2 linked regions of the Methyloterricola oryzae genome follow. The protein of the gene in region 1 interacts with the protein of each later gene in a pairwise test. Links are inferred from orthologs where the notes say so. Each region holds a gene or a part of one and is shown on either strand. Other genes may lie near its edges.

Evidence for each region.
Region 2: the proteins of EK23_RS11010 (region 1) and EK23_RS01520 interact in binary tests that used the Escherichia coli proteins (3 or more experiments, as listed by UniProt). The link is inferred for Methyloterricola oryzae from one-to-one orthologs.

The regions. Positions count from the first base shown.
Region 1 is NZ_JYNS01000007.1:33,353-49,441, forward strand. The notes cover bases 8,881-12,268. They hold EK23_RS11010 (2-oxoglutarate dehydrogenase E1 component), read left to right. Parts: upstream 8,881-9,278; coding sequence 9,279-12,068; downstream 12,069-12,268. Other genes in these bases: EK23_RS11005 (EAL and HDOD domain-containing protein), read right to left, coding at 8,881-8,944; odhB (2-oxoglutarate dehydrogenase complex dihydrolipoyllysine-residue succinyltransferase), read left to right, coding at 12,080-12,268. Also shown: trpE (anthranilate synthase component I), read left to right, coding at 1-388; EK23_RS10970 (anthranilate synthase component II), read left to right, coding at 403-972; trpD (anthranilate phosphoribosyltransferase), read left to right, coding at 987-2,006; indole-3-glycerol phosphate synthase TrpC, read left to right, coding at 2,098-2,901; EK23_RS10985 (hypothetical protein), read right to left, coding at 2,910-3,971; EK23_RS10995 (VPLPA-CTERM sorting domain-containing protein), read right to left, coding at 4,455-5,129; EK23_RS11000 (YgiQ family radical SAM protein), read left to right, coding at 5,714-7,858; more of EK23_RS11005, read right to left, coding at 7,877-8,880; more of odhB, read left to right, coding at 12,269-13,327; EK23_RS11020 (hypothetical protein), read right to left, coding at 13,431-14,159; fusA (elongation factor G), read right to left, coding at 14,576-16,089. UniProt on the Escherichia coli protein: E1 component of the 2-oxoglutarate dehydrogenase (OGDH) complex which catalyzes the decarboxylation of 2-oxoglutarate, the first step in the conversion of 2-oxoglutarate to succinyl-CoA and CO(2).
Region 2 is NZ_JYNS01000001.1:348,843-364,414, reverse strand. What follows is about bases 8,690-11,560. They hold EK23_RS01520 (ATP-binding cassette domain-containing protein), read left to right. Parts: upstream 8,690-9,108; coding sequence 9,109-11,013; downstream 11,014-11,560. Other genes in these bases: EK23_RS01515 (hypothetical protein), read left to right, coding at 11,119-11,560; EK23_RS01525 (YcxB family protein), read left to right, coding at 8,690-9,071. In the rest of the region: EK23_RS23865 (hypothetical protein), read right to left, coding at 1-921; EK23_RS23860 (c-type cytochrome), read right to left, coding at 1,040-2,212; EK23_RS01550 (c-type cytochrome), read right to left, coding at 2,771-3,817; EK23_RS01545 (ankyrin repeat domain-containing protein), read right to left, coding at 4,046-5,755; EK23_RS01540 (NAD(P)-binding domain-containing protein), read right to left, coding at 5,802-7,115; EK23_RS01535 ((2Fe-2S)-binding protein), read right to left, coding at 7,597-7,803; bfr (bacterioferritin), read right to left, coding at 7,929-8,396; more of EK23_RS01525, read left to right, coding at 8,550-8,689; more of EK23_RS01515, read left to right, coding at 11,561-11,619; EK23_RS01510 (universal stress protein), read left to right, coding at 11,675-12,118; EK23_RS01505 (SulP family inorganic anion transporter), read left to right, coding at 12,364-14,001; EK23_RS01500 (TrkH family potassium uptake protein), read right to left, coding at 14,018-15,535; EK23_RS01495 (glutamate synthase subunit beta), read right to left, coding at 15,564-15,572. UniProt on the Escherichia coli protein: Genetic data indicate it may be involved in ribosome assembly or function.

The sequences.
Region 1 (16,089 bases):
TGTCATGCACATCGTCTCCAACGTCACCGGAAAGCTGAAGGCGGGCAAAAACGCCTTCGACGTGCTGGCCGCCACCTTCCCCGCCGGCACCGTCAGCGGCGCGCCGAAGATTCGCGCCATGGAGATCATCGCCGAACTGGAGCCCGTGAAACGTGGCGTCTACTCGGGCGCCGTGGGATATATCGGCTGGTCCGGCAACCTGGATACCGCCATCGCCATCCGCACCGCCGTGATCAAGGATGGCATGCTGCACATCCAGGCCGGCGCCGGCATCGTCCACGATTCGATTCCCCTGAATGAATGGGAAGAGACCATGAACAAGGGCCGCGCGGTGTTCCGTGCTGTGGCCATGGCCGAGTCCGGCCTGGAGAAGGGAGAAAGCCTGTGAGCGCCCGCATCCTGATGATCGACAACTACGATTCCTTCACCTATAACCTGGTGCAGTATCTGGCGGAACTGGGCGCCGAGGTGGAAGTGGTGCGCAACGACCAGATCGCAGTGGAGGAAATCGAGCGCATCAATCCCGACAAGCTCGTGATCTCGCCCGGCCCCTGCACGCCGAAGGAAGCCGGCATTTCGGTGGCCGCAATCCACCGCTACGCCGGGAAATATCCTATTCTGGGTGTGTGCCTGGGGCACCAGAGCATCGGCCATGCCTTTGGCGGAAACATCATCCATGCCAAGAGCATCATGCACGGCAAGACCTCCATGGTGCACCACAAGGACACCGGGGTGTTCAAGGGGTTGAACAATCCGTTCCAGGCCACCCGTTACCACTCCCTGGTCATCGAGCGGGCCAGCCTGCCGGAATGCCTGGAGATCACCGCCTGGACCGAGGACCGCGACGGCAACCTTGACGAGATCATGGGCGTGCGTCACAAGACGCTCCCCATCGAGGGTGTGCAATTTCACCCGGAATCCATCATGACCGAGCAAGGGCACGACCTGCTGCGGAACTTCCTGACCCACTGAGGAGCCTGATTCCCATGGACATGCCCAAGGCCCTGCAAACCTTGCTGGACCACAAAGACCTGACACCCTCCGAGATGCGCCTGCTCATGCGCACCATCATGAGCGGCGGAGCCACGCCGGCGCAGATCGGAGCCTTCCTCATCGCCCTGCGCGCCAAGGGCGAGACCGTGGAAGAAGTGGCGGCGGCTGCGGAGGTGCTGCGGGAAATGGCGACCAAGGTCAAGGTGACCGGCCCCCACGTGATCGACACCTGTGGTACCGGCGGCGACGGCGCCAACACCTTCAACATCTCCACGACCTCAGCCTTCGTGGTGGCGGCGGCGGGCGGCCAGGTGGCTAAGCACGGCAGCCGCTCGGCCTCCGGGCGTTCCGGCAGCGCCGATGTGCTGGAAGCCGCCGGGGTCAATCTGGACCTGACGCCGGACCAGGTAAAAGCCTGTATCGATCAGGTGGGCGTGGGCTTCCTGTTTGCGCAGCGTCACCACGGCGCCATGAAATACGCCATCGGTCCGCGCCGCGAAATCGGCGTTCGCACCCTGTTCAACTTGCTGGGCCCCCTCACCAACCCGGCGGGCGCCACCAACCAGTTGGTCGGCGTCTTCGCGCAGCGCTGGGTGGAGCCCCTGGCCCAAGTCTTGAGAAAGCTCGGCAGCCAGCACGTGCTGGTCGTCCACGCCGACGACGGGCTGGATGAAATCAGCATCGCGTCGCCGACACTGGTCGCCGAGCTGAAGGGCGGCCAGGTGACGACTTACAAGGTGAGTCCGGAACAGTTCGGCATCGCCATGGCCCCGCTCACGAAACTCGCGGTGGACACCGTTGGCGCCAGTCTCAAGATCATGCTCGGCGTGCTCGATGGCCAAGCTGGACCCGCCGCGGACATCGTCGCTCTCAATGCCGGGGCCGCCATCTACGCGGCCAACCTGGCAGACAGTCTTGAGGCCGGTGTGGAGCGGGCTCGGGAAGTCATCGGCTCAGGCGCCGCACGGCGGAAATTGGACGAACTGGTAAGCTTGAGCCGGAGTTTCGCCTGACGGCGCGGGCTTGTGCCTCTCGCTTTGACGACCCGAACTCTGGCCCCAAAGCCAGCAGATCACGCTTACCGAATCACGCACGCTAGCGCACATGAACAACCCACCTGACATCCTGAAGAAAATCCTTGCCCGCAAGCGGGAAGAGATCACCGAACGCCAAGCCAAGATCAGCCTGCCGGAACTGCGGTCCATGGCCGAAGCGGCGGGTCCGGCCCGCGGGTTTGTGAAGTCGATACGGAATCGGCTAGCCAAGGGCCAGGCGGCGGTCATAGCAGAAATCAAGAAGGCCTCGCCCAGCAAGGGCGTGTTGCGGGAAGACTTCCGGCCCGGCGAGATCGCGCGCAGCTATGAGGCCGGTGGTGCGGCCTGTCTATCGGTACTGACCGACCGGGATTTCTTTCAGGGCGCAGAGGCCTACCTGGAAATGGCCCGCAATGCCTGTTACCTGCCAGTCATCCGCAAGGATTTTCTCATCGATCCCTATCAGGTTTACGAAGCGCGAGCCATCGGAGCGGATTGCATCCTGCTGATCGCTGCCGCGCTGGACAAAGCCACCATGGCTGATCTGGCACGCCTGGCCGGCGAACTGGGCATGGACGTGCTGATCGAGGTGCACGACGCGGCGGAACTGGAACAGGTGTTGCCCTTGGAATTGCCGCTGGTGGGCATCAACAACCGCAACCTGCGAACCTTCGACGTATCGCTGCAGACCACCTTGGACCTGCTGCCCATGATCGGCCCGGAGCGGACCGTCGTGACCGAGAGCGGCATCCTGGAACCCGCCGATGTAGCCTACATGCGGGAGCGCGGAGTGCATGCCTTCCTGGTGGGAGAAGCCTTCATGCGCGCCGACAACCCGGGGGAGCGCCTCAAGCATCTCTTCTTTGCAGCCTGATTAACCGATCAGACTTCGCCAGCGGCGGCAGCGCCGTCCAACGTCATTTCCTCGGCCGCTGCATTGAGGTCCCTCAGCGCTGCTACAAAACCTGCGGCAAACAGCCTGTGCGACCTCTCTCGCTTGGCAGCCAACTCGGGATCGGAAATCGTCGGCAGAATCACGGGATTGGTATTGATCTCCCAAACCTGCAGGTTGCCATCCTGATCCACGCTGTAGTCGATCCGGCCAAACTGGATCTGGGCCAGCGAACAGATTTCCCGCAATTTCTCGGCATGCGGGTTTTGACAGAGGTAATCCAACTCCCGATTAAGATGGACTTGCTCCTGCTCGGAGGATGAGAATTTGACGACCCAGCGCCTTGAAAACCACAGGTGGGCCGGTACGATGTGGCGTCCCACCACAAAGGCGCCATATTTGTTATAGAGCCCGACCGAATCCGCCGTCGCGGAGAATTCGGACACGATGATATCGCGCCGCCTATGGATCCGCCGCCGCACACGGGAAATGAAACCGGTCAGTGACCGGTCCCGCCACACCGGTGTAACCTCTGCATGACCGGGGCCTCCCTTTGGTTTGCTCGCCGAGGTCTTGCCGCTTTTCCAGCGCTCCAGCCCAATCAGGCGCTGAATCTCCGCTTCGACTTCCGCCGCTGACGACAGCAAGCTGGTGCGCGGTGCGTTATGGTCATTTGCCACTCGGACGAACACGGGATAGCGGGCTGAAGCCCATGGTCCGTCGGCACGATAGACGGCAAATCGGTTGATGCCCCGCTCGAAAAGCAGGTTGAGCAGTTCGTAACGCAACAGCGAGCCACTGGGACTGTTCAGGACCAAGATGTCAGGCCGCTCGCGCGTAATGTGCTCATGAACCCGCGCAGCGGCCGCCTTCTGAAAGAGCAACAGTCGATCGATATCGGTAAAAATCGCCACACCCGAAGGTAGGTTCATCACATCAACCTTACTGCCGTAAGGGATGAGTTGAACCTGAGAGGCCAGAACCTGTCCGGACGTAGCCAGAAACCTCGGCCACGTATAGGTATGCTCCGCAGTGATGAAGACCATGATCATGGCCGCAACTCCCTAGCTTCGTGCGAGAAATGATAATGACACGAAGTATGGCGATAGCGTCAAGCCGGCAATTTGACTACGCAATCCCGCCTATGCCGCCACCGCCGAATCAGACGGTCCTGAGCGTCACGGATGATCTGAGAGAATTGAGATGGCCTGCGCAGTCCTTGAAGTCGGGGCGTGACATAGATCCAGGCGAGCGAGCTCCAAGGCTGCAGATTTCCGGAATCCAGCTTTTAGCAACGCAGTTCATGCGCGTGATGCGCGGCGACTAAGCCATTGGCTTGATGAGGACAAAAGGAGAGGATCTTCGCAATCTGATGAGTCAACCGCCATTGCGGCGGTTCAAAGCGGGAGCCAGTTTAAGTCCCAATAGAATTTCTTACGGTGCTCAACCCAGGAGAAAAAAAGCCGTGGGCAATTTGAACCCACGGCACCACTCAAAGCACAGCGAACGAGAAATCGAAGCAGATGAGAAAGCTTTTAGGCCGCTGAATCCAAAGAACGGCGGCGGCCAATCACAGACAGCGACGCCAAGGCGCTGATCAGTAACCATACGGCGGGCGGAACTGGAACGGTCGTGACAGTCTTTGTGCTGCCATCGAACAGACTGCCGAATAGGTCAAGAATGTTGCCTGATTGCGGATCTAGCGTCAGATAAACGCTCTCGTCAGTGTTGGCAAATTGGGCGGCCCAACCACCAAAGGAGCTGAACAAAGACCTGAATCCGATCGACGGGTTGGGATTGGAGAACAGAAACTGGCTAGCATCGGCCTCCACCAGATCCGCAGAAAAGAGATTATCGGAGATGCCAGACCTCGGCGGAGGCAGTTCCGCAGGCCACAGCAGGCCGCTGATAGCGACGCTCCCCCCGACAAAATCCGAGGAACTGTTAAAGTTGGCAACCAATTCGAACCCACCGTTGTAGACGGTGTACTGAGTCCCGCCGTCGAGCATGGCGAAATAGAACTCCCCTCCAGCCTTGTTTTTTGCAGTGAGGGTGAAGCCGCCGTCACTGCCATATGGATCGAGATCCACCGTCACCGAAGAGAAGAAACGCGGAAACCCCTCTGGCGGAATCGCAGCGTAGCTGTCGCTGCTGAATATCGACAAAGTAAACGCCAGCACCAAAAAAACGACTGAATAGGCAAATTTCATGCTAAAGCTCCTATTTATCCAGTTCTGGAAAAGCAATTTGCGAGTGATTTCACCGAGTACAAGCAACACCCCCTGGACATCGACTCAACGACCACTGCTGCATGGCCTCCAGCCGGCGGCCAAACCCCGAAGGACTGCTTCCGTAATAACCATTCTTACGAAATTTCTTTAGAAATCACATAGATAGTTACATGCCTTTTGAGCATAGACACTAATTTTTGAATTGCAAATGTGAACTGCGGCACAAATTTGACATTCAGCAAAAAGGGTGAAGACCGCTAGCTGACACAGTTTGCAGGGCATCTGCCACCGCGTTTGCGGGCACAATTCGATTGTTCAATTTTCTGAAACTTTAAATTTTTTATTGTCCACCCCAAATTTCCACATCGCCCGCGCGCCTCCCAATCCGGAGTACATGCGACCGACTGGCACACGATCGCGGGCTTCCAATCCGCGCGGACCCTGTTGTGGCGGAATGAGTCATCCGCGGCGCACTCCATCCTGCGACCCGACTCAACAGCTTGGAGCCGCCTCGGCAGATCAATTGGGTTAAAATGAGACTTCGTCGATCCACCATAACCATCATGCAGAGCGCCCCAGACCTATTCTCCTACCGCAAATACTGGGCAAAGCGTTTCGGCATTGCTCCGCAATTGCCTACATGCCGAGCCGAAATGGATACGCTGGGTTGGGACTCGTGCGATGTCGTGTTGGTTACCGGCGATGCCTACGTAGACCACCCGAGTTTTGGCATGGCCCTGATCGGGCGGCTTTTGGAAGCCCAGGGCTTTCGCGTGGGCATCCTTGCCCAGCCGGCCTGGCACAGTGCCGTGGATTTTCAGAGATTGGGCCGCCCAAACCTGTTTTTCGGGGTCACAGGCGGCAACATGGACTCCATGGTCAACCGCTATACCTCGGACCGCCGCATTCGATCCAACGATGCCTATACCCCCGGCGGAGAAGCAGACAAGCGTCCTGACCGCTGCGTCCTGGTCTACGCGCAGCGCTGCCGAGAGGCCTACCGGGATGTACCCATCGTTCTTGGAGGCATCGAGGCCAGCCTCCGGCGCATCGCTCACTACGATTACTGGTCGGACAAGGTTCGCCGTTCAGTCCTGGTGGACAGCAAGGCCGACCTGCTGGTCTATGGGAATGGGGAGAGACAGGTGGTCGAAATCGCGCACCGGCTTGCCAAGGGGGAATCCGTTGAGGCATTGACCGACATCCGCGGTACCGCGTTCATGCTTAAGGGCCTACCCGCAGATTGGCATGAACTGGACTCCAGCCGCGTGGATGAGCCAGGCCTTGTCGCCCCTCCAGGCAACCCATACGCGGCCGAGCCGCCTGCCTGTGCCCCTGTCGCCCAGGACGCATCGCTGACACCCGGCGACAAGCCAGTCCGTTTTCGGCACATTTCAGCGCTGACGCAGCGAGAGCGCACCGTCATTCGCCTACCGGCCTTTGAAGCAGTTCGGGATGATGCCGTGCTGTATGCCCACGCGTCCCGGGTCCTGCACCAGGAAACCAACCCTGGCAACGCCCGCGCCCTGGTGCAACGTCACGGCGACCGTGACGTCTGGTTGAATCCGCCGCCGATTCCACTGACCACGGCGGAGATGGACGGCGTCTACGGCTTGCCCTATAGCCGCCTGCCGCACCGCTCCTATGAGGAGTCAAAGATCCCAGCCTTCGAGATGATCCAGCACTCGGTCACCATCATGCGCGGCTGCTTTGGCGGATGCACCTTTTGCTCCATCACCGAGCATGAGGGCCGTATCATTCAAAGCCGCTCGGAGGATTCCATCATCCGCGAAATCGAGGCGATCCGGGATATATCGCCCGCGTTCACCGGCATCATTTCGGACTTGGGCGGCCCCACTGCCAACATGTACCGGCTGACCTGTAAGAGCCCTGACATCGAGGCAAGCTGCCGCCGTCCTTCCTGCGTCTTCCCCGGCGTGTGTAAGAACCTGATCACTGACCACGGCCCGCTGATTCGCTTGTACCGCCGAGCCCGCGCAATTCCGGGCATCAAGAAGATACTCGTCGCGTCAGGCCTGCGTTACGATCTGGCAGTGCTTTCGCCTGAGTATGTCAAGGAACTCGCCTCCCATCATGTGGGCGGCTATCTGAAAATCGCCCCGGAGCATACCGAACCCGGGCCGCTTTCAAAGATGATGAAGCCGGGTATCGGCACCTACGACCGCTTCAAGCTGCTGTTCGACAAGTATTCCCGCGAAGCAGGCAAGGAGCAGTACCTGATCCCGTATTTCATCGCGGCACATCCCGGAACCAGCGATGAGGACATGCTCAATCTCGCGCTCTGGCTCAAGCGCAATGGCTTCCGTGCCGACCAGGTACAGGCATTCCTGCCCTCGCCTATGGCGACCGCGACTGCCATGTACCATTCGGGCAAGAACCCCCTGCATAAGGTCACGCGCGTCAGCGAGCCGGTCCCCGTGCCCCGCTCAATGAAGCAGCGGCGCTTGCACAAGGCTTTTCTCCGTTACCACGATCCCAATAACTGGCCATTGTTGCGGGATGCGCTCAAGCGCATGGGCCGTGCCGACCTGATAGGCAACGGCAAGCACCATCTGGTGCCCCGGTTTCAACCGGTAGGAACGGGCGAGGAAGGTGAAGGCAAGCGCGTCAGTCGCAAGGCCCTGTCCTTCCGCACTCAGCATACGGGACTGCCCAAGGATGGCAGGCCTACGCGCGCAAAACGCTAACCCACAACCGAAGGCAGTTCAGCGCAGTTGCTTGCCAATCTCCGAGGCGTAGGTGATCGCGTCGATATAGCATTGTAATGGGGCGGCTTGCGCGGTTATGCCTTTACCGCCCACTTCATCAAAAGCGCCCCGCTCGAGAGCCAGCGTAAACTGTAGCACTTCACCGATGGGGCCCGCCCCGTGCAGCAAGGCCTGATTGATCTCGTCGTGCAGGCGCAGCTTTTCCAGAATGTAGGCCATGGGCGCGTCCATGATGGCGTCCAGCAGCGAGAAAAGGCCGGCAATGTGGTAGGACTCCGTGGCTTCGCGCCCCAGGTTCTGGGCTATCGTCTCGCAGGTCTTGGCCCGTACCAGCGCCATGTTCATCAATTCTCGCGGCCTAAACTCGATGGCATTGACCAGGGCCACGCTCACCCAATTCTTGATGCGCTGCAGACCGAAGAAGACGACGGCACGCTTGATGGACTCGACTTGCCGGGGCATGCCGAAGTAGGCTGAATTGATCAGGCGCAGCAACTTGTAGCTGAGGGTGACGTCGTTACTGACCATCTCCTCGACCTGCCTGATCCCCACCTCAGGGTCTTGCAGATAGCTAAGAAGTTTGAGCGCGGATAGCCGGTCGGCGGGAATTTCGGTCCCGTGGATCAGCCGCGGATGCACGAAAAACGAGCCTTCGTAGAAATCGAAACCGAGCCGCTGGAAGTAATCGTACTGGTCGGCGGTTTCCAATGCGCGAACCAGAAAATGGGGCCTGCGTTGCGGTGGCGGCGCCGCTGTGAGCTGGCTAAAGCCACCTGTCGCACCCGCTTCCATGCTGCACAGCGATATGAATCCGGCCTCTTTTTGCAGCGCACTCAGACTCTGGGTCAGGTTGTCCACCGCAATCCGCACCCCCTGGCTCGCAAGTTCGCCGATGAGCCTCGCGCTTTCCGGGTCTGCGATTGCCGACTCTGGCAGCGCAAACACCAGGCGGTTGCGCGGCCAGGCCACATGCTCGCAGCAGGGCAAGAGTTCCGCAGGCAAACGGATCAAGCTTACGTTGTCCCCTACGATGGATTCCAGCGCCAGGTCTCTGGATGCATCCACCAGTGACGCCGCCAAACACGCAGGATCATCCCCGACACCGGCACGCCATGCATTACCGCTGCAAAGCTTCAACTCATAGCCATAGATTCCGAGGGAACGGTCATAAATTGGGAGGCGGGCTATCAGTCCGTCGAACATTCGAACTCGAGTCATGTCTATGGGTTGGGTGCTCCGGAGTTTAGCAATGGCCGAGGCAAACACAAGAACCGCGTATTCAACTCGGCCGCAAGGAATTATTAACCTCCTCAACCTACGGAATTGCTTGGATAACACTAAAAAAGCAAATATCCTTAACACGTTGATGCGGTTGCCAGGACTCTAGAACCAAGAAACGATGAACAAACTGCAACTGTTTGAGGAGTCCTCCGCCTTTACCGAGGACAATGCAGGTTTTCTTGAGAAGCTGTACGAAAACTATCTGCTGGATCCCAATTCCGTCGATCCTTCCTGGCGCGACAAATTTTCGTCCATGCAGGCGCCTGAGGATTTCGCGCCACCCACGCCCGCTACGTCCCTACCCTCGGCCGAACTGCTGAGCCTGGCGCTGCGTAAGCAGGCAGCGGTAGATCGCCTGATTGCCCAATACCGTACCCGCGGTCACCAAGCGGCGGACAACAATCCACTCAAACTAACTGCACCACCATTCATCCGCGATCTTGACCCCAGGACTCACGGGCTGGGTGCGCATGACATGGATTCGCTGTTTTACGTGGACATCCTTCGCAATGCGGAGAAGCAGCCGTTGCGTGAGATTTTGGGACGCCTGCATGAGACCTACTGCGGCAGCATCGGTGCGGAGTACTCTCACATCGTGGATACGGAACTGCGCGAATGGATACAGCGTCGGCTGGAAGGTTCTCGGGCACGTATTCGACTCAGCCCGGAGGAAAAGCACTGGCTCCTGGAATTGCTGGTGGCCGCCGAGGGCATAGAAAAGTACCTTCACCGCAAATACGTGGGACAGAAGCGCTTCTCTCTCGAGGGAGGAGAAAGCCTCATTGCCCTGTTGGATGAACTCATCCAGCGCTCCGGCGAGCAAGGTACCCGCGAAATCGTCATTGGCATGGCCCACCGCGGACGCCTGAATGTCCTGGTCAACATCATGGGTAAGAAGCCCAGTCTGTTGTTCCAGGAGTTCGAGGAAACCGCCACCCACGACCCAAGTCCCAATGGCACCGGGGACGTGAAATACCACATGGGGTTCTCTTCTGACGTGGAGACCCCCGGAGGCCCAGTGCACTTGGCCCTGGCGTTCAACCCTTCGCACCTGGAAGTCATCAATCCGGTCGTGGAAGGCTCCGTGCGCGCGCGCCAGGACCGCTGGCCGGAGGACGGTGAAACGGCGGTGATGCCGGTACTAATCCACGGCGACGCGGCTTTTGCCGGTCAGGGCGTGGTGATGGAGACCCTCAATATGTCGGAGACCCGGGCTTACACCACGGGAGGCACAATACACGTCGTAGTGAACAATCAGATCGGTTTCACCACCAGCAACCCCTTCGACGCGCGCTCAACACTCTACTGCACCGACGTGGCCAACATGATTCAGGCGCCGGTGTTCCATGTAAACGGAGACGACCCCGAGGCGGTCATCTATATCACCCGGCTCGCCGTCGAGTTCCGCATGAAATTCAAGCGGGACGTGGTAATCGACCTGATCTGCTACCGCCGGCATGGCCACAACGAAGTGGATGAACCGGCCGTTACCCAACCCTTGATGTACTCCTACATCCGGAACCATCCAAGCGTTCGCAAGCTGTATGCGGACCGTCTGGTCGCGGAAGGCGTGGTTCACGATCAGGAAGTCAGCAGCCTGGACGAAGCCTATCAGCATCGCCTGGAGAACCAGGGCGTCGCCTTGCGCGCCACCCTGCGCGATACCACCAACTACGCACGGACCCGCTGGGATCGCTTCATCGGCAAGGAATGGACAGAGCCCTGCGAAACGGCCGTGCACATGGAGCAGCTGATTTCCGCCGGCAATGCCTTGCTGCGGATTCCGCCCGGGTTCGAACTGCATCCGCGCGCATCCGCGATCATCGAAGCACGCCGAAAAATGGCGGAAGGCAATACGTCCGTTGATTGGGGCTTCGCCGAGAACCTGGCCTATGCCACCTTGCTGATGGAGGGTCATCATATCCGCTTCAGCGGGCAGGACGTGGGGCGCGGCACGTTTTTCCATCGTCACGCCATCCTCTATGACCAGAAAAATGGCGATGCCCTGATCCGCCTCCAGCATCTGGCGCCCAATCAAGGTCGCTTCCAGATTTTCGACTCACTGCTGTCCGAGGAGGGGGTGCTGGGCTTCGAGTATGGTTACAGCACCACGGAACCCGACACGCTGATCATCTGGGAGGCGCAGTTCGGGGACTTCGCCAATGGTGCACAGGTTGTTATCGATCAGTTCATCACCTCCGGTGAAACCAAATGGGGGCGCCTCAGCGGACTGGTCATGCTGTTGCCCCACGGCTACGAAGGCCAGGGCCCCGAACACTCATCGGCGCGCCTGGAGCGTTACCTGCAACTCTGCGCCGAACAGAACATCCAGGTCTGTGTGCCCACTACGCCCGCGCAGATATTCCATTTGCTGCGCCGCCAGATTCTGCGCACCTATCGCAAACCCCTGGTCACGCTGACGCCGAAGAGTCTGTTGCGGCACAAACTGGCCGTTTCCTCCTTAAGCGATTTGGCCACTGGCCGCTTCCAGACCGTGATCGGCGAAACCGAGGCCCTGCCTGCCAAAGAGGTTACCCGTGCGGTAATATGCAGCGGCAAAATTTATTACGATCTTCTGGAAATGCGGCGGCGAGAAAACATCAGGCACGTTGCCATTTTGCGGATCGAACAACTGTACCCTTTCCCGCTCGATGACTTCGCCGAAGCGCTCGATCCCTACACCAATCTCAAGGAGCTGATCTGGTGCCAGGAAGAGCCCGAGAACCAGGGTGCCTGGCACCAGATCAGGCACCGTTTCCTGAGTTTGAGCAATCCTGGGTTTACCCTCGGATACGCGGGACGACCCAATTGCGCGGCACCGTCCGTGGGCAAGTTCAGTCGGCATTTGGCGCAGCAGAAGCAGTTGCTGGAGGAAGCGTTTTTCGCGGAACCCAGCCTCACCCGTTAGGACATCAGACCATGCGCATTGAAGTCGCAGTACCCAACCTTCCGGAATCCGTTCAAGACGCTACTGTCCTACAATGGCACAAGCGCCCCGGCGAGAAGGTCGGCAAGGGTGAAACCTTGGTCGAGTTGGAAACCGATAAAGTCGTGCTGGATGTGCCCGCACCGGACGATGGCATCTTGGCCGAAGTGAAGTGCGAAAAAAGTGCCGTCGTGGGGGCAGGTGCGATCCTCGCCCTACTTGACACGGCCCTGGACGCCATCGCCTCCGAGATGCCACCACCGATGGCGCCATTGCAAGCGTCACCGACGCCCCAAGCCTTTGCTGCCGCAGCGGCGGCGGCGGAATCGCCGCGCGTCACCCTGCCCCAGCCAGTCAGTCCGGCCGTGAGGCGGCTGCTCACCGAGCATGGGCTCGACCCGTCACAGATCCCGGCTGCGGGAAAGGGCGGACGCTTGACCAAGCAGGACGTCCTGGACTTTCTCGAATCGCGCAAGTCGCCACCAATTGCAGAGGAACCAAGGACGCCCGCACCAATTTCAACGCCTTTGGCCAATTCGGACTCACGCGAGCGGCGCGTACCCATGACCCGATTGCGGGCGCGCATCGCCGAGCGCATGCTGCAGTCACAGCAGAATACGGCGACGCTGACGACGTTTAATGAAGTCAATCTGCAGAAAGTGTTCGAGATCCGCAATGCCTACAAGGCGCGCTTCGAACAGGAACACAAGGTCAAGCTGGGCTTCATGTCGTTTTTCGTCAAAGCGACGGTGGAAGCGCTGAAGCGCTATCCCATCATCAATGCCTCCATCGAGGGCGACGAGATTGTCTACCACGACTACTACGACATAGGTCTCGCGGTTTCCACCGACCGCGGGCTGGTGGTGCCCATTCTGCGCAACGCGGATACGCTGGGTTTCGGCGCGATCGAAAAAGCGGTGGTAGATTTCGCCCGCAAGGCGCGCGACGGAAAACTCAGCTACGAGGAATTGTCCGGAGGCACTTTCAGCATCACCAATGGCGGCATCTTCGGCTCCATGCTCTCAACCCCGATCCTGAATCCCCCACAGAGTGGGATTCTAGGCATGCACGCCATCAAGGAACGGCCGGTGGTAGAAGACGGCCAGATCGTGATACGCCCCATGATCTATCTGGCCTTCTCTTATGACCATCGTCTCATAGACGGGCGCGAAGCCGTTTCCTTCCTGTTCACTATCAAGGAATTGCTGGAAGATCCGGTTAGATTGGTCTTGGAAGTTTGAACCGGGCTACCTTCGACGCTCGCATTGCCACACTGAGCGTCGGCAAGCGTCAAAGGCAGGTAGGTTTTGATCAGTCAGAAGGCGAACGAGATGTCGCGGTAGGTTAGCGGCGATTGCGAACGCCGGCCGGGGCAATCAGCACGACCGCCAGTAATGCCGTGACAAAAAGCGGAAAGCTTGCCGGAAGCGGTACCGGCAGCGCCAGAGCGGTAATTTGCGTTAGGTCGTTCTGGATCGTTGCCAGCGCTTGCCCGAAGGGGGCTGCGCTCAAGGCAAACAGCGTCGAAGACACCTTCACGATCAAGCTGGGCGCTGCCCCTGTATCGGACGACAGATTCACCGACCAAAGCGATGCCGATGGCAAATCCATCCCCACACTTCCGTCGGTCAGATCGCCCTCCAGATCAATCGCCTTTTGGTCGGAGCCGACAGTAAAAGAGCCCGAAACAGACACCGCCGTATTGCTCAAGATAGTGCTATCAAGTCCCCAGCGTTGGTAGCTTCCTTTCTGCAATAACGAAGCGCCACTCAAGACATAGCCGGGATTGGCGATCACGGTGACCACCAGTTCTTCAGATTTGCTACGAAGTCCAATGCCGTCACTTGCAGGCGTGACATCCACCGGAGAAGTGGCTTTGAAACCCGTCGGCACAAAGCGAAGTTGATCCTGCTGCTGATCGTCTGTGGCAATGCCCCAGGTTTGGAACGAGCCCGTGTTTGCGCTCTCAAAGCGGAACGTTACCTTGGCGCCCACTAATTCGACAACAGCCGCTGACGCGTCCGTTAACAAGGCCGACAAAAGTAAAAGAAACACTGTGGCATAGGTCTTCATGCCCTGACTCCAGCCATACTCATGGCAAATCACATGGTTTAATTGGTCATTTCCAGCAAAGGCACACGTTCCTGACGACCGGTTCGCCCCCCCTTCAGCGCTCGAGTATGGCATAAGCAAATGTTTTTCCTATAAGAAAAACTCGGCACCAGCCCCTCAAGAATCCACCAGGCGTCTGCCTTGGCTAGACACCAAAAACGCAAGTGACTGTGGCATATGCCACAATTTTCACAATGGATGGCAAGAATCGCCCGACAGTAACAGCGCACACTCGCGAAAAAATTTCTGCTCGCGACTCACTGACAGAAAAAAAACAAGGCCGCGGCAGCCGACTCGTCGAAACGGACGAGCCGGCCACAGCGGCCTTGCTTGAAGAAACTGAAGGGGCCGGAAGTTCTCCGGCCCCTTGAAGGGCCTTACTTTTTCGCGGCAGCGCGTTCCTGTGCTTCCTTGATGACCACGTCGGACACGTTCTTCGGACATGGCATGTAGTGCGAGAACTCCATGGAGAACTGGCCACGCCCCGAGGTCATGGTGCGCAGATCGCCGATGTAGCCGAACATCTCGGAAAGCGGCACCTCTGCCTTGATACGGACACCGGTGACACCCGCTTCCTGAGACTTGATCATGCCGCGGCGGCGGTTCAGGTCACCGATCACGTCGCCCACATGAGCATCCGGGGTGAACACATCCACCTTCATGATCGGTTCCATCAACTGCGGAGACGCCTTCGGCACCGTCTGGCGGAATGCCGACTGCGCGGCGATTTCGAAGGCAATGGCGGACGAGTCAACCGGGTGGAAGCCACCGTCGGTCAGGTTCACCTTCAGGTCCACGCAGGGATACCCTGCCAGAACGCCCTTGCCCAGCATGCCCTTGAAGCCCTTCTCAACCGCGGGCCAGAACTCACGCGGCACGTTGCCGCCGGTCACGCTGGACTCGAACGTGAAACCGCTGCCGGGTTCGCCCGGCTCGATGATGTAGTCAATCTTGGCGTACTGACCGGAACCGCCGGTCTGCTTCTTGTGGGTGTAGCCGTCCTCGACGCGCTTGGTGATGGTTTCGCGATAGGCCACCTGCGGCTTGCCGACGTTCACTTCCACGCCGTGGGTACGCTTGAGAATGTCCACCTTGATGTCCAGGTGCAGTTCGCCCATACCCTTGAGGATGGTTTCGCCGCTTTCCTGATCGGTTTCCACATGGAAAGAAGGATCCTCCTGAACCATTTTGCCCAGAGCGACACCCATCTTCTCATTGGAACCCTTGTCCTTGGGGGAAACGGCGATGGAGATAACCGGATCGGGAAAGACCATGGGCTCCAGGGTCGCGGGCTGATCCGGATCGCAGAGGGTATGGCCGGTCTGCACGTTCTTCATGCCCAGCACCGCCACAATGTCACCAGCCTGTGCGGAATCCAGTTCGTTGCGGTTGTTGGCGTGCATCTCGACGATACGGCCAATGCGCTCGGTCTTGCCCGTAAAGGTGTTCAGAACAGTGGTGCCCTTCTCCATCCTGCCCGAATACAGGCGCACGAAGGTCAGCGCGCCATAGCGGTCGTCCATGATCTTGAAAGCCAATGCGCGCAGTGGACGCTCCGGATCGACGGTGGCGTACTCGCCGGTTTCGTTGCCTTCCAGATCGACCTCAGGCTGCGGCTTCACTTCCGTCGGGTTCGGCAGGTAGTCGATAACGGCATCCAGCACCAACTGCACGCCTTTGTTCTTGAAAGACGAACCGCAGTAGGTCGGGAAGAAGTCCAACTTGATGGTGCCCTTGCGGATCAGACGCTTGAGCGTATCGACATCCGGCTCTTCGCCTTCCAGGTACTTCTCCATGACATCGTCATCCTGCTCGACGACCTTCTCGACCAGATCGGCGCGCCATTTTTCGACGTCGTCCACCATGTCGGCGGGCACGTCCTTGATCTCGT
Region 2 (15,572 bases), on another replicon or contig:
GACCTTCTTCTCCGGAGACACGCTGCCATCGGCCACCGCCCTGAAGCCGATGGTCTTTTTCTGGCCGGCGTCCTCGGGTTTCGGGGTCCAGGTGACCACGGTCTTCGGCTTCTTTAGGTCGTCGTCATAGTCCTGGGTGACCTTAGCGCCTTTGGGCAGGTTGGATGCCTCGATCTTGACGTCGCGGTCCTTGTCGTCATGGGCCGTGACTGCAACCTTGGTAGACGTACCGGCGCGGGTGACCACCTTCTTGGGCGCATCGTCCAGTTCCGGCTTGGATGCATGATCGTCGTCATGCTCGCAGTCATCACGGTCATCGTCATCGCCCTTGAAGTCATGGCGGCCCTTCTTTCGCGAGTCATGATCGTCATAATCGTGCTTGCGGTCATGGTCCTCGTGCTTCTCGTGATCGTCGTCGTCACGACATTCGGGGGTTGGTCGGGGCGTTGCGCTGGGCTTAGGTGTTGCGGTGGGCTTAGGCGTCGCGCTAGGTGCAGGAGTCGGCGTGGCACTGGGAAGTGGCGTCGCTGTAGGGCCGGGTGTCGCGGTCGGTCCTGGGGTTGGAGACGCTGTGGGAGACGGAGTCGCCGTCGGTCTTGGGGTTGGAGTCGGTGTCGGTGTCGCAGTCACGGGATTGCACACCGCATTTACGCCGCCGGATTTGAAGGCGCTGGCGACGCTGGTGGTGGCATTGCCCTTGGATTCACCCCCTGCAGTGGAATTGTGGCAAGTCTGGCAGCCGTTCGTTAATTTCGCGGCGCACTGGCCTGCAACCTGGGCAAATATGCTCGAGGTGGCTGCGGCGTCCGTTGCAAAGCCTGCGGCAGCAAGCATCGCAGCGGCTGGTAGCGCTCTCCCCAGTACTTTTCTGGCCGGCGCATGCGGGACGCCGGTCGATACGGTGTTGCGTTGTTCTTTCATGGGTTACTCCGTGTAGTGGTTGGATAACAAACCCTTCCCGCTGCGCTAACCAGAGGGAAAGGTTCGTGGTACTGACGGGCGCGGCGCGGGCCACGCCCTTCAGTTCATTGCCGGCCGTTTACTTGAGGCAGGTCTCCGGCGCTTTCTTGACGCTGCGGCTGCCTTCCCGGCCGTTGAGTTGGGCGCTGACTTCGCACGGAACCGTTGAGTCGCTTAGGCTATCGACCTTAGCGTTCCACTTCCCGCTGGGCTGGAGCGGGAACGTGCCCAATTGACTGTCTCCCGCGCCGATGAGGGTGATTTGGGCGCCTTCGCTGTATGCCTTGCGGTCGCTGGCGTTCAGGGCATGACTGAAGTCGACCCGCCCGGACACCAGAAGCGCTCCATCGGACCAGCGCGCACTTTGCACCTTGACCCCGGTGATGGCGCCTTCTTCGTAGCCGCTTCCTGCCGGGAAGACACGGATGCGCACCTTCCAGGGTTTGGATGCCTTGTGGCTATCCGCTGTCTGTTTTGCGCTGAAGCGGACCAGGAAACTTTGGTTGGCCTGCGAACTCGACGGAGTGAACTGATATTGGCCGCTCCAGGCTCCTGACGTGTCAAAATCCTGGCCTTCCGACAGCAGGGATCCGCCCTTGAGCCGGGACGCCTTGATCAGGATGGGAACGTCGTTACAGTCCAGCGCGGATACGGTGAAGGACAGGGTTTGGCCGACCGTCGCGTTCTGCTCGCCGATGGGGAACATGATGGGTTTCGCTTTTGCGGAGGCACCATCGCAACTGGCGGAGGCCGCGGTCGAAGGCGTGGGGCTCGGCGATGCGGTGGGAGTTGGGGAAGCTGTGGGAGCCGGTGTGGCTTTCGGTACTGGGGTTGCGGTGGGGGCTGGCGTGGCCGATGGCGCTGGCGGTGCCGAAGGAGTCGGTGTTGCGGACGGCGCGGGTGTAGCCGTTGGGGCGGGTGTCGGGGTTGCGGTTGGCGCACCAATGTCCGCCTGCCCCCCCATCTCCAGGGCGATGGCATTCAATTCCGCATCAGTAAGGGTGGCGAGGCTGGCCATCATAGGCTGCGTGCTTATGGCGGCTTTGGTCGCGGAGGCGTCTTTCTTACCTTTGAAACTGAAGGGGGCGCCCGCGCCTTTGGGATCGGCGCCGTGACACCCACCGCACTTGGTGGCGTAATCGTTGGCAGCCAGACTGTCGGTGGAAACGGCCGCCGCGGCGAGAGCAAGTGCTGCCATGGGCAGCGAAGCGCGATAAGTCGTTGCGGCTAAAGAAGTTTTCTTGTGTTGCATGGCGTATCTCGTGTTGTCAGCGGAAGCCACGGTGGGTGGCATGACCCGAGACAACACAAGTTGCGTGCCAAAATAATAAAGTTCCCTAGATTCAGATGTCTGGAAGGCCCGGCGTGTGTTTTTGGGCTTGTTGGGGCGGAAAAGTGTCGTGGCGTAGGGACAAATCGTAGCCTTCGGCGTGTCGGGTGGTTTGACGGCGCCTGCATTGGTTACGGCATCAAAATCGCTTAGTCACTGGTTTTATAGGGTTTATAAAGGCTTGGCTGGCCGGTCGGACTGCGACGTCCTCGGGCGTCACGTACTTAGAATAAGCCGATATCTGAGTTATGAAGATTGGGGTGGCGTATTGCCCCGACTTCTTATGTCGGGCATGTCTTACGAGGGCTGGCTGGTGCACCGGATCGCGTGGGGGCAGAGCCGCGCGGTTGGCCGTTAATTCCTTGAGTTTTCAAAGGGACGCACCAGGAAATCGCCGACTTGGTTCAGCGATTTCCTGAATGGATAGGTGTCTCGGCGAATTCCAGGGGCTGCGGATATTGCGTCGTCAAGGGCTTGGGGCTAGCGCGAACAATCCGGGGCCTTTTTCACTGTACGCGGCGTTGCGGACTTACCGTTAAACTGAGCCGAAATTTCACAGGGAACGCCGGACTCAGCCGTGGCCGCGGCTTGCACCGACCATTCGCCGTTGGGTTTGACCGCCGCGGTTGCATATGTCACGGCGCCGCTGGTATCGGTGAGGCTCAGGTTGGTGCCGGATGCCAGGGCTCCGCGCTCCGCAGCATTCAGTGCCTTGCTGAATAGCACCTTGCCCTTGACCCGCAAGTTGCCGTTGGACCAACGCGCGCTCTGGATTTTGACAGCGGTGACGGCGCCGTCGTCGTAGGATGATCCGGCGGGAAACACGCGGATTCGCACTGGCCTTGGGGTGGATGCCTTGCGTTCATCTTCTGTTTCCACCGCGGTGAATTTCACGGTGAACGACTTGTTTGCCTGAGATTGGGTCGGGGTAAACGTGAATATGCCGGTCCAAAGGCCTGAGTCGTCGAAGTCCTGGCTGGTCGCGGGCATGGAACTGCCTTTGAGCTTGGAGGCCTTGATGATGATGGGCACATCATTGCAGTCGACGGCGCTCACGGTAATGCTGAGCGTCTGACCGACGCTGGCATCCTGGTCGGGCAGCGCATTGACGAGCGGCTTGTCCTCGGCGCCGTTGCAGGCGCCGGGGGGCGGTGAGGGCAGCGGTGAAGAGGAAGGGGATGGCGCGGGTGCTGGCGTAGGTGACGCGCTAGGCTCGGGCAGATTATCTTCGCCACCCAACTCCCTGGCGATGTCGTTCAATTCGGCGTTGGTCAGGCCTCGCAAGGCGCCCATCCCGCCACGATCAGCATTGATGGCTGACCTGATCTGCGAGGCCGAACGTCCCCGGCGTTCCGAACTCGCCAAGGGGCCGTGGCAGCTTGAACACGCGGAGGTATAGGTGTTCGCCGCCTCTGCCGGTGGCAGGAGCAACGGGGCGGCGAGAATTGCGCAGAGTCCGGTCCTCAGGGCGTTTTGGAATTTGCGGGTGCGGACGTCAATGATCAGGGAGGGCGGAATCCAGTGCATGGGGCATCTCCATTCTGCTGCGGCATCGCTTGAAGGGCCGCCGCACTGCCCGCGTCGCTGCACTCTCGCGGACACGCGCCAGTCACGGCTTGCGCCATCCTACCATCGGGGTAAAAAGCATCGCAATTTTTGCCTGCCCTAAGAGATTCGCTGGTTCTTCCGTGAATGGAAAAAGGTCGACAGGCCAAGGGCTGGCGGATTCCGCAACGACTGAACTGAGAGGGTTCCCTAGAAAAGTCCTGGCCGGTTGTTGACGCCAGGCCAGTGTTCCAGTGCGTCTACTGCCGCCTGATGAGCGTTGCTTTGCGCCAGGGACAGAGCCGTATCATGATTTCTGTTGCGTAGCGCGGTATCCGCTCTGCCATCGAGCAAGGCACGCACGCTGTCGACATGGCCCTGCGCGGCGGCCAGCATGAGCGCGGTATTTCCCAGATGATTCGCGGCGTCCACGTGAGCGCCACGGCCAAGTAAAAGCTTCACGGCCTCCGAGTGGCCATGGGCAGCGGCTAGCATCAGGGCGGAATTGCCGCCGTGATTGACGGCATTCACCTCGGCGCCCCTTTCCACCAGAACCTTCAGGATATCGGTGCGCCCGGTTCTTGCGGCCAGTACCAGCGGCGTATTGCCGCCGGCATCGTCGGCGTCGATGCCGGCGCCGTGGCTCAGGAGTTCATCGACGAGTGCCGCGTCGCCGTTCCCCACAGCCAGCAGCAAAGGAGTATCGCGTCTGGCGTCGGCCCGATTCGGGTCGGAACCGGCACTCAGAAGGGCCCGTGCCGCCTCTTTGAAACCATGCCGCACGGCGAGGGCGAGGGCTGTCTGACCGTCCTTGCGGGCTGCGTTGCGATCGGCGCCCGCGTTTAACAGCGCTTTGATCACGTCCAGGTGCCCGGCAGAGGCAGCCAGGGTGAGCGCCGAATCGCCGTTAGGATCTTGCGGCTGCGTGGTGGCGCCACCCTGCAACAGGGCTTCCGCGGCTTGCACATGGCCGAAGCTGGCGGCGCGCATGAGGGGCGTTCTGCCGTCGCTGTCGCTGACATCGGGGCGTGCGCCGTGTTCCAGCAATAGGCGAACAATTTCCGCGTGACCGTTCCAAGCCGCCCGGGTCATGGCCGTGTCTCCCCGGGCGTCAGCTGCATTGGGGTCGACACGCTGTGCCAACAAGCCCTTGACCGCCGCGGTATCGCCACGCCAGGCGGCAATCGTGAGCGCGGGCCAGCCCTGATAGGCCTTGTTGTTGTCGAGCGGCGGTGCGTTGCTGCACTTGGCCGGGTTGGCGCTGACCTTCGCGGCTGATGGTCCGAGATCGGTCCGGGCACCGGCCTCTACGAGCAATTGGGCGATGGCTTGATGCTGACTGTCCAGCGCGAGACGGTAGGCGGTGCGTCCTTTGCTGTCGCGGGCATCGATGGCGGCTCCACCTGCGAGGGCGTTCTTGACCGCAGCGATATCGCCGCGGCGTACGGCATCATGCAAAACGCTCCGAGCTTTGCCGACCGCGCCTTGCTCCTCATGCGCGGGGCGCGGCTCGTTCGCGCGGCGCTCAGCCATGGCATGCCCCTGTGCCGCGGCGCGCCGATACCAGCGCTCGGCCTCTCCGCGGTCCACGGCGACGCCCAAGCCTTTTTCGTATACCAGGCCCAGTTCGTACTGCGCCGGGGCGAAGCCCTGCCGCGCCGAGGCGGAAAACCAGCGGCATGCCGTGGCGGGATCCTTGTGTACACCGCGTCCTGTGAGGTAAAGGCTGGCCAGGTGATACTGCGCTTCCGCGTTGCCCTTTTCGGCCATCGGGCGCCAAAGTTCGACAGCCTTGGCATAGTCGTGCCGTTGGACGGCCGAAAGGCCCTGGTCGATTTCGGCGCCCAGAAGGCCTCGGAAAGGCAGGGCAAGGGCGCTTAAGAGTATCAGGGTCTTATGTGAAGACGGGTTCCAGGTCATGTGCGATCCTCGTATGTCGGCCGCGTCCGCGGTCGGGTGCCGGCTGTCAGGGCGTGCCGAACTTGGTTTCTACGGCGATACCGAGTCCTGTGAGAAATTCCGTAGGTAGGACGCCGCCGGCGCAGACGATGACGGCGTCGTTGGGTATTTCGCGCGAGCGGCCCGCGCATTGCACGTGCACCGTGTCGGCCGTGATCTTTTCGAGTTCCGATGGCATGAGCACGCTGAGACGCCCAAGCCTTTCCAACTCCTGGATCTGCGAGCGATTTGCCTCTCGCGCCCGTGAAAAAGCGTCGCCGCGGTAGGAAAGGGTCACCTCGGTATCCGGCTGTTCGGCGATGACCGCGGCGGCCTCCAGGGCGCTGTCGCCTCCGCCGACCACCAGCACGCGCCGGCCCCGGTATTGCTCCGCGTCGATCAGCCGGTATACCACCTTTGGCAGTTCCTCTCCGGACACTCCCAGCTTGCGCGGTGTCCCGCGCCTTCCGATGGCCAGGAGGATGGAGTGGGTTCGATATTGGGCCCGATTGGTGGTTACCAGATAGCCTTGATCTTGAGGGGTAGCGCTTTCCATGCGCTCGCGGTAATGAATCTGCAGCCCGACTTTGCTTTCGATAGCCTGCCAAAATTCCAGCAGCGCCTCCTTGGTGGTCTCGGTCAACCGGACCTTGCCGACCAAGGGCAGTTCCACCGGAGCAGTCATGACGATTTTGCCGCGCGGATACTGAAACACCGCTCCGCCCAAGGATTCCTGCTCGAGGGTCACGAAGCGCAGTCCGCGCTCCTTGGCTGCGAGCGACGCGGCAAAGCCGGCAGGACCAGCGCCTACGATCAGGACGTCCAGGCCGTTTTCGTCGTTTTGCCTGCCGTGCTGGCTGATCGACTCCAGGGCCTGGCGACCCTGCTCGATGGCGTTGCGGATCAGACCCATGCCGCCCAGTTCTCCAGCGATATAAATCCCAGGGATGTTGGTCTCGAAGTCCGGTTTGACCATGGGTATATCAACGCCGCGGGTTTCCGTGCCGAACACGAGGCTGATGGCGTCCACGGGACACGCCGCTTTGCAGGCGCCATGGCCGATGCAATGGGTGGGATTGATGAGCTGCGCCCGGTTATCGATGATGCCGAGGATGTCGCCTTCCGGGCAAGCGCGCACACAGGTGCCGCAGCCTATGCAACGAAAGGCGTCGATCACCGGGTGCAGTGAAACCGGCTCGGTGAGGCCGGCTTCTTCATTGGCGCGCAGAATATCCAGGCTGCGTGCCTGCTTGCGTGCTCGCGTGGAGCCGTAGAGCCAGAAGATGAGAATGAGGGGCGCGGCGTAGACCAGCGCCATCCACAACGGAAAAGGCGACCACATGATTAGAAGTTCCTGCGCCGGCCTGCCGGTAGCGGGTAGCGCGTTGTAAGCAGTTGTCGCAGGTTAACCGATCCATTTCCATCGGTTCAACTGTCGGGAATGCGGGACGCTGGCGGGGGAATAGGCGGGCGGAAGCGCCCGTGTGCGGTTCTCGAGAGAAAAGCGGAATCAGCCCACCCTGGATTTCGCCGCGGCCGTGATCCGGAAACGCAGGTTTCCAATGGCTTTCAAAATCAGTGCAGTGTAGCCACCGGGTTTGGAGTCGCAGACCCGCACGGCATGATCTGCGAACAAATCCCCTGTTCCCAGCCAGACGTGGTGCGGCCGATCAGTAACGGGCTGTCTTGGTCGTTTGATCCCGCCGAGGTTGCGCAATCAGGCGGATGGTTCTTGCGCCGATGTGGCTGTGCACCCGGCGAGGGGCTTGGTCGCCAGATCCAGACGATACCGGGTGAACAGCAGCGCTAGTGGCGCATGCGCGTCATGCCGCCTTGGCCGGCGATACGTCCGGCAGACGGCGCTCCTTGGTGGCTTCGCGTATGATCTCCCGGGCAGCCAATGCGCATTTTCCGCACTGATCGCAAGCCCCGAGACATGCCCTCAATTCCCTCATGCTGCTGACGCGATGTTCCAGGACCGCCTTGCGGATCTGGTGGTCGGTGATGTTCTTGCAGATGCAGATATACATACATTCTCAACCAGGATGTGACCTGGATAAAGCATAGCTTTTTTGAGAATGCTTATCAACCGTCTGGAGCGAAAAATTTAACGCCTCCCGCCAGTCTGTTATGGATTTGACTTATCTTTGTTCGTTCACATCTGGCTTTGCAGGTAATTCTGCAGGCCGATGCGGTCGATCAGGCCGAGTTGGGTTTCCAGCCAGTCGGTGTGATCCTCTTCGGTGTCATCCAGCAATTGCATCAGGATACGCCGGGTCTCATAGTCCTGCGCAGCCTCGCAGGCTTTGATGACCTCCTTGAGGTGCGCGATCACCTTGTATTCGACCCCCAGGTCATTCCTGAGCATTTCCGGGACGTCGCGGCCGATAGCCAGTGGCTCGCGCTTGCTCAGGTCGGGCGTGCCTTCCAGGAACAGGATGCGCTTGATGAGGCTGTCGGCATGCTGGCGTTCTTCCTCCATTTCGTGCTGGGTGTGTTCGTGCAATTTGTGAAAACCCCAGTCGTGATACATGCGGGCATGCGCCAGGTACTGGTCGATGGCGGTCAGCTCGCCGGCGAGCAGGGCGTTGAGGTGATCGATGATGTGTGTCTGGCCTTTCATGACAGGGTCCTGGGAATGGGTTGGCTATGCCGAAATTGAAGCAGAATTGCGTATAATAGTCACCTTTTTACCCTGCGCCGGCCCGCGCAGCGGCGGGTGCCATGAATCCATGCCCTAGCCCCGGGCCGCTGGCGCTGACACCACGGAAATGCCATGACAGAAATAGAATACGAAGTCCGAGAACAGGACCTGATAGCCTTCAACGAGCACCAACTGGAGGGCACGGAGAGGCTCCAGAAAGTCATGCGCCGCCACCAGGCCATCATGCCCGGTATCATCGTCACCGTTTCCCTGTTCCTTTTCTTCTACTTCAAGGACATGCTCTCCGCCGCCTATGTCGGCATCATCGCGGTGGCCTGGGGTATCGGCGTACCGCATATCTTGCGCTGGAGCTGGCGCAAGCAGATCCGCACGACCTACAGCGAGGAGGAAAAAGCCGCGGCGGTGGGGCGCTATACCCTGCGGGTTGATCGCGACCATCTGGTGGAAGTCACCCCGAAGGGCGAGTCCAGGATCGCCTGGGGTGATGTGCTGCGCGTCGAAGTCACCAAGAAGTACGCCTTCGTCTTCATTTCCCTGGATTCGGCCCTGATCATTCCGCGCGCTACCATCACCCGGGGCAATTTCAAGGAATTCGTGATCAAGGCGGACGAGCGCATCGACAAGGCGGCCTGATGCCAGGCGTGCCTTTGCATCCACGGCGGCCGGCGGAATGATCGCGTTCAAGTCGCTCGCGCTGCGCCGGGGTGTCCGGCTGTTGTTCGAGGATGTCAGTTTCACCATCCACCAGGGACAGAAGGTGGGCGTTACCGGCGCCAATGGGGCCGGCAAATCCAGCCTGTTCGCCCTGCTGCTGGGACAACTGCACGCCGACGCCGGTGAGCTGAGCGTTCCGCCCGGGGCGGTGATCGCCCATGTGGCCCAGGAGGTCCAGGCGGACGGCCGGGAAGCCATCGAATACATCATGGACGGCGACACGGAACTGCGTGCGGTGCAGGAGGCGCTGCAGCAGTGCGATGCCGGTAAGGACGGCGTGGCCTATGCCCATCTGCATGCCCGCTATGAAAGTATCGGCGGTTATCAGGCCCGGGCGCGCGCGGCCCGGCTGATGAACGGTCTGGGTTTCCAGGCTGAGGACGAAGCCCGGGCCGTGGCGGAGTTCTCCGGCGGCTGGCGCATGCGCCTGAATCTGGCCAAGGCGCTGATGTGCCGCTCCGACATCCTGTTGCTGGACGAGCCCACCAATCACCTGGATCTGGACGCCGTCATCTGGTTGCAGGAATGGTTGGTCGAGTACCCGGGCACACTGCTGCTGATTTCCCATGACCGGGATTTCCTGGATGGCATCACGGACTGTATCGCCCATCTGGAGAACCAGCGAATAACCCTTTATACCGGGAATTACTCAAGCTTCGAGACGCGCCGCGCCGAGCAGCTCGCCCAGCGCCAGTCGGCCTATGAGAGGCAGCAGCGCGAGATCAAGCACATCCAGTCCTTCGTCGACCGGTTCCGCGCCAAGGCCACCAAGGCCCGCCAGGCCCAGAGCCGCATAAAGGCTTTGGCGCGCATGGAAGTGATCGCCATGGCCCATGTCGACTCGCCCTTCGAGTTCACCTTCCCGGCTCCACGCAAGCTGCCCAGGCCTCTCCTTAGTCTGGATGAGGTGAACGTGGGCTATGCCGGCCGTGCGATTCTCGAAGGCGTGCAACTGAGCCTTGCGCCAGGTGATCGTATCGGGCTGCTGGGCGCCAATGGAGCCGGCAAGTCCACGCTGATCAAGACGCTGGCCGGCGCATTGCCCCTGCTGAGCGGACGCTTGACGCGGGCCCAGGATCTGCAACTCGGCTATTTTGCCCAGCATCAGATTGAGCAACTGGACATGCAGGCCAGCCCGCTGCTGCATCTGCAGCGTCTGGATCCCCGCGCCAGTGAAAAGGAATTGCGCGGATTCCTCGGGGGCTTCGACTTTCAGGGTGACATGGCGCTGGCACCGGTGGCCCCCTTCTCCGGTGGCGAAAAAGCGCGGCTGGCCCTGGCGCTGCTGATTTTTCAGCGTCCCAACCTGTTACTTTTGGATGAGCCGACCAACCATCTTGACCTGGAAATGCGCCATGCGCTGGGCGTGGCCTTGCAGGACTACGAGGGCGCGCTGGTGCTGGTATCCCACGACCGCCATTTGCTGAGGACCGTGACCGACGATTTCTGGCTGGTCGGGGCAGGCCAGGTGCAGGCCTTCGATGGAGATCTGGACGATTATCGTCGACAATTGAACGAGTTGCGCCGTACTACCGCCTCGCTTGGCCTCGACGGCGCAAGTGCGGGCGGCCCGTCGCGCAAGGATCAAAGGCGCCAGCAGGCGGAAAGGCGCTCCCAACTCGGCCCCTTGCGCAAGGCCTTGACGACGGCAGAGGCGCGGCTGGAAAGCCTGTCCCGCGCGCGGCAGGAACTGGAGTCGCAGTTGGCGGTTCCGGGCCTTTACGAGCCCAATCAGAAGGAGCGCCTGAAAGAGCTGCTTACAGCGAAGGCCACGGCCGACCGCGAGGTGGAAATGGCCGAATTGGCCTGGCTGGAGGCGGGGGAGGCCCTGGAAATGGCGGAACGGGACATTCCTGCGTGATCCGGCCGGGCGCGGCGCGCCTTGAAGGGGGATGGCCGGTGCCGGCGCTGGCCGACGGGAGATTTTGGATGGAGATGTATTTGGCACGGCAAGGTGAGACGAATCATGCCCTTGATCCAGCTGTTCATTGATATTTGCCTGTTCAGGCGGGGACCACAGGATGTGCCCGCCTCGCAACTGCTCCTCGGACTGGCGGTGCTGGTCTACCTGACTGTCGGCGTGGTGCTGCTCGGCCTCGAGGGCATGAGCATGGAGGCTGTGCTGCAGGCATTGGTGGAACTCCTGATCCTGCTGGGGTTTGTCTGGGGTAATTTAAAATTTTTGCGGCTGCAAAAGCGCTTTGTGCAGACGGCTATTGCCATGCTGGGTGCGGATGCCCTGATCAGCAGCCTCGCTATTCCTCCCGTGGCCTGGATGGCCTATTCGGCGGGTGCCCGCGGCGCTTACCTGCTGCTGTTGCTACTGATGCTCTGGCACCTGGCCGTGGTCGCTCATATACTGCGTCACGCCCTGTCGCGGCCATTGGGCGTGGGAATCGGCCTGGCCGTCGTCTATGTGGTGGCGAGCTATCAGGTCATGTTAACCCTTTTTCCGCCCGCCGCCTGAACGGCGGAGGGCGCGCTACCTGCGCTCCCCGCTCCATCATTACACTGGAGGAATCATGGAAAGCTACCGCAAGATCCTGCTGGCGACGGATTTCAACGAGCACAGCGACCAGGCCGGAGCGCGCGCCATGGACCTGGCCCAGCGCCACCAGGCCGAGTTGAGCGTGCTGCATGTGGTGGAAAACCTGCCCATCGGTGATGCGGCCTACGGCCCCATCGTCCCCTTCGACATCGACCTGACCGACCAGATGATGGACGCGGCCCGCGTCCGCCTGAAGGAACTGGGCGAGCGCCTGGGAGTTCCGGAAAGCCGGCAATTCGTGGAAATTGGCAGCCCGAAGGGTGAAATCATCCGGCTCGCCGAGGACCTAGGCGCGGACCTGATCGTGGTGGGCTCCCATGGCCGTCACGGCATCGCCTTGTTGCTGGGATCCACTGCCGCCAGCGTGGTGCATCATGCCCGGTGCGACGTGCTTGCCGTCCGCCTGCGCGAGCCCTGATCCAGCGCCATCGGTCATTTCGGCCCCGTGTCAGGCACACGCGCGGCGCGCAGGGCCCCAACTCGCCGTCCCCGTGTGTTACGCTCTCGCTCCAGGACTTGGGCCTGAAAGCGAGACGCTTCCGCGCGCTCATCCCCGTGGCAGGCATCGCCTCCGTTCAGGTTCGCGCTTCTCTTGAAGTGGGCTGATGCCCATCAGACAGACCCGGCCCCGCACCCCACCCAATCTTGACTCCAGGAGTCCCCATGGATCGTCCCGTGTTGTCCAGTCTTGCGGCAAAGCCCGCTTTCGATGGATTGAAGAAAACCTGGCGCTGCGATGTCGTAGCCGGATTTCTGGTCTTCCTCATCGCCCTGCCATTGTGCCTCGGGGTGGCTGTGGCCTCCGGCTTTCCGCCGATGTCGGGGCTGATTACCGCCGTCATCGGCGGGCTATTGGTTTCCCGCATCAACGGCTCTCACCTTACCATCACCGGTCCTGCGGCCGGACTGGTGGTGGTCATTCTGGGTGCCGTGGATGCGTTGGGCGAAGGTGACCCCATGGCCGGTTACCGCCGCACCTTGGCCGCCATCGTCGTGGCGGGAGTCATCCAGGTGGTGCTGGGCCTGCGCAAGGCTGGCCGTCTCGCCGCCTTCTTTCCCAACTCGGTGGTCCACGGCATGCTGGCGGCCATCGGCATCATCATCATGATCAAGCAGATTCCGGTCATGGCCGGCGTCGGAACCGAGGCTGGACCGAGCCTGCTTGCGGACCTGGCGGCGCTTCCCCACGGGCTGGCCTTCTTCGTGCCGGAAACGGCCTTCATTGCCCTGGTCGGGCTTGCGATCCTGGTCGGCTGGCCGCTGGTCAACGCCCGTTTCCTGCGAAAAATCCCGGCGCCCCTGCTGGTGATCCTGTCCGGGATGGTGCTGGGGAAGCTATTCGGCCTGGCAGATCTGCACCCCGGAGACGCCTTCATCGTGCCCAAGGACCTGCACCTCGGCCCCGATTTCCTGGTGGCGATACCCGACAGTTTCCTGGCGAGCATCAGCTTTCCCGATTTTTCCCGCGTCCTGACCCTAGCATTCTGGCAGAGCGTCATCGCCATCTGCCTGGTTGGGAGCCTTGAGACCCTGCTCAGCGCTGCGGCGGTGGACAAGCTCGATCCCCGTCAACGGCAGAGCGACCTGAATCGGGACCTTTGGGCCGTGGGAGTCGGAAATGTGCTTGCCGGCCTGATCGGCGGCCTTCCCATGATCGCCGAGGTGCTGCGCAGTTCCGCCAACGTGGACGCCGGCGCCGAGAGCGGCTGGTCGAACTTCTTTCATGGGCTCTTGTTGCTGGTGTTCGTGTTGGCTTTTCCTCATGTGATCGGCGTCATTCCGCTGGCCTCGCTGGCCGCCCTGCTGGTCTACAGCGGCTTCCGCCTGGCCTCGCCCCAGGCATTCGTCCGGACCATGGACTTGGGCCGGGAGCAGATGGCCCTGTTTCTGATCACCATCATCGGGGTGCTGGCGACCAATCTGCTGGTGGGCGTACTGATCGGGGTCGCCGCCAAGCTGGTGCTGCATGTGGGGCGGGGCGTGCCCCTGCGCAATCTCCTCGCGATTTCCTATCAGGTCGAGCATACGGAGCCGGGAACCTGCGTCGTGCGTGTTAGGGGATCGGCGATCTTCTCCAATTTCCTGGCCCTGAAAAGCGAGCTGGCGGGATTTCCGGCGGGCAAGTCCATCATTTTCGATCTGACGGATGCGTACCTCGTCGATCATACCGTGATGGAGTTCATCGAGCAGTTTCGTGAGGACTGTGTCGCGAAGGGCGGCCGTTGCGAGATTCACGGCATCGAGGCGCACACGGCCGCCTCGGCGCATGAATTGTCGGCGCGGATCAACCGGCCGCGATAGGCCGCGCCGTGAGGAACTATTTGCGCCAGAACGCGGGGGTGAACAGGATCAGGGCGGTGAAAACCTCGATGCGTCCCAGGAACATGGCCAGGGAACACATCCAGGTCTGGAAGTCGGTCAGGCTGGCAAAGTTGGTGGCGGGTCCCACCTGGTTGAGGCCGGGGCCGGCGTTGTTGACGCAGGCCAGGATGGCGCTGAACGAGGAAACGATATCGAGACCGCTGATGACCAGCGCCAGGGTCAGGATCACGATGCTCATGAAATAGACGAAGATGAACCCCAGGATGGACAGCAGGATGCTGGAGGGAATCACCATCTTGCCCAATTTGAGGGGATTTACCGAGGTCGGGTGGGTGAGCAGGAACATCTGCATCTGGCTCTGCTTCACCAGGATCAGGGTGCGCATCATCTTGATGCCGCCGCCGGTGGAACCGGTGCAGGAGGTGATGCAACTGAGGAACAGCATCCACAAGGGCGCGAAGATGGGCCATTGGTTGAAATCCACGCTGGCGAACCCGCAGTCGGTAGCAATGGATATCAGATTGAAACTGGCATGCCGCAGGGCGGTCCAAAAGTTGCCATAGGTGCCGGTCAGGAACAGATAGAGGGCGATACCGACGCAACTGCCGAGGCTCAGAAGGAGGAAGGGTTTGGCTTCGATATCGTGCTGGTAGGGGTGCAGGCTCTGGCTGCGCAGGGCCAGAAAATGAGTCGCGAAGTTCATGCCTGCGATTAGCATGAATAGGCTTAGGACGACCTCAATGGCCACCGAGTCGAAATAGCCGATGTTGGCGTCATGGGTGGAGAAGCCTCCCAGTCCCATGGTGGCGAAAGCGTGGCAAACCGCGTCCAGCCATTCCATCCCCGCCAGCCGGAGCGCCAAGATGCAGGCCAGGGTGATGCCGGCATACACGAGCCACAGATTTTTGGCGGTCTCGGTGATGCGCGGCGCCAGTTTGCTGTCCTTCATGGGCCCCGGGGTTTCGGCCATGAACATCTGACGTCCGCCGACTCCCAGTACCGGCAGAATGGCGACGGCGAGTACGATGATCCCCATGCCTCCGAACCAGTTCAGTTCGTGCCGCCACAGATTGATGGCGGGCGGCAGGTTGTCCAGTCCCGCCAGAACCGTGGCCCCCGTGGTGGTGAGCCCCGACATGGTTTCGAAATAGGCGTCGGTGAAGGAAAGATCGCGGATGTAGGACTTCAGCGGGAAGGTGGAGAAGGCCGCCATTCCCAGCCAGGCCATGACCACCAGCAGGAAACCATCCTTGGATTTCAATTCCCGGACATAGTCGCGGGCGATGATCCACAGCACGCCTCCGCAGCCGAAGGTCAGCAGCATGTCCTCCACGAACAGCACCAGGGTGCCATCGTCGAAAACCAGCGAGGTCACGATGGGCATCAGGTAGGTGACACTGAAGACCATCAGCATCAGGCCGAAGACCCGCGCCAGCGAAAACAGCCGGATCAGGGTCGGCGGCAGACTGCTGGCGCTGTGCTGGGAAAAGGCTGCGCTCTGGCTTCGCGGCATCTTGGCGGGAATCCGGCGCTGGCCCAGTTCAGCGCGG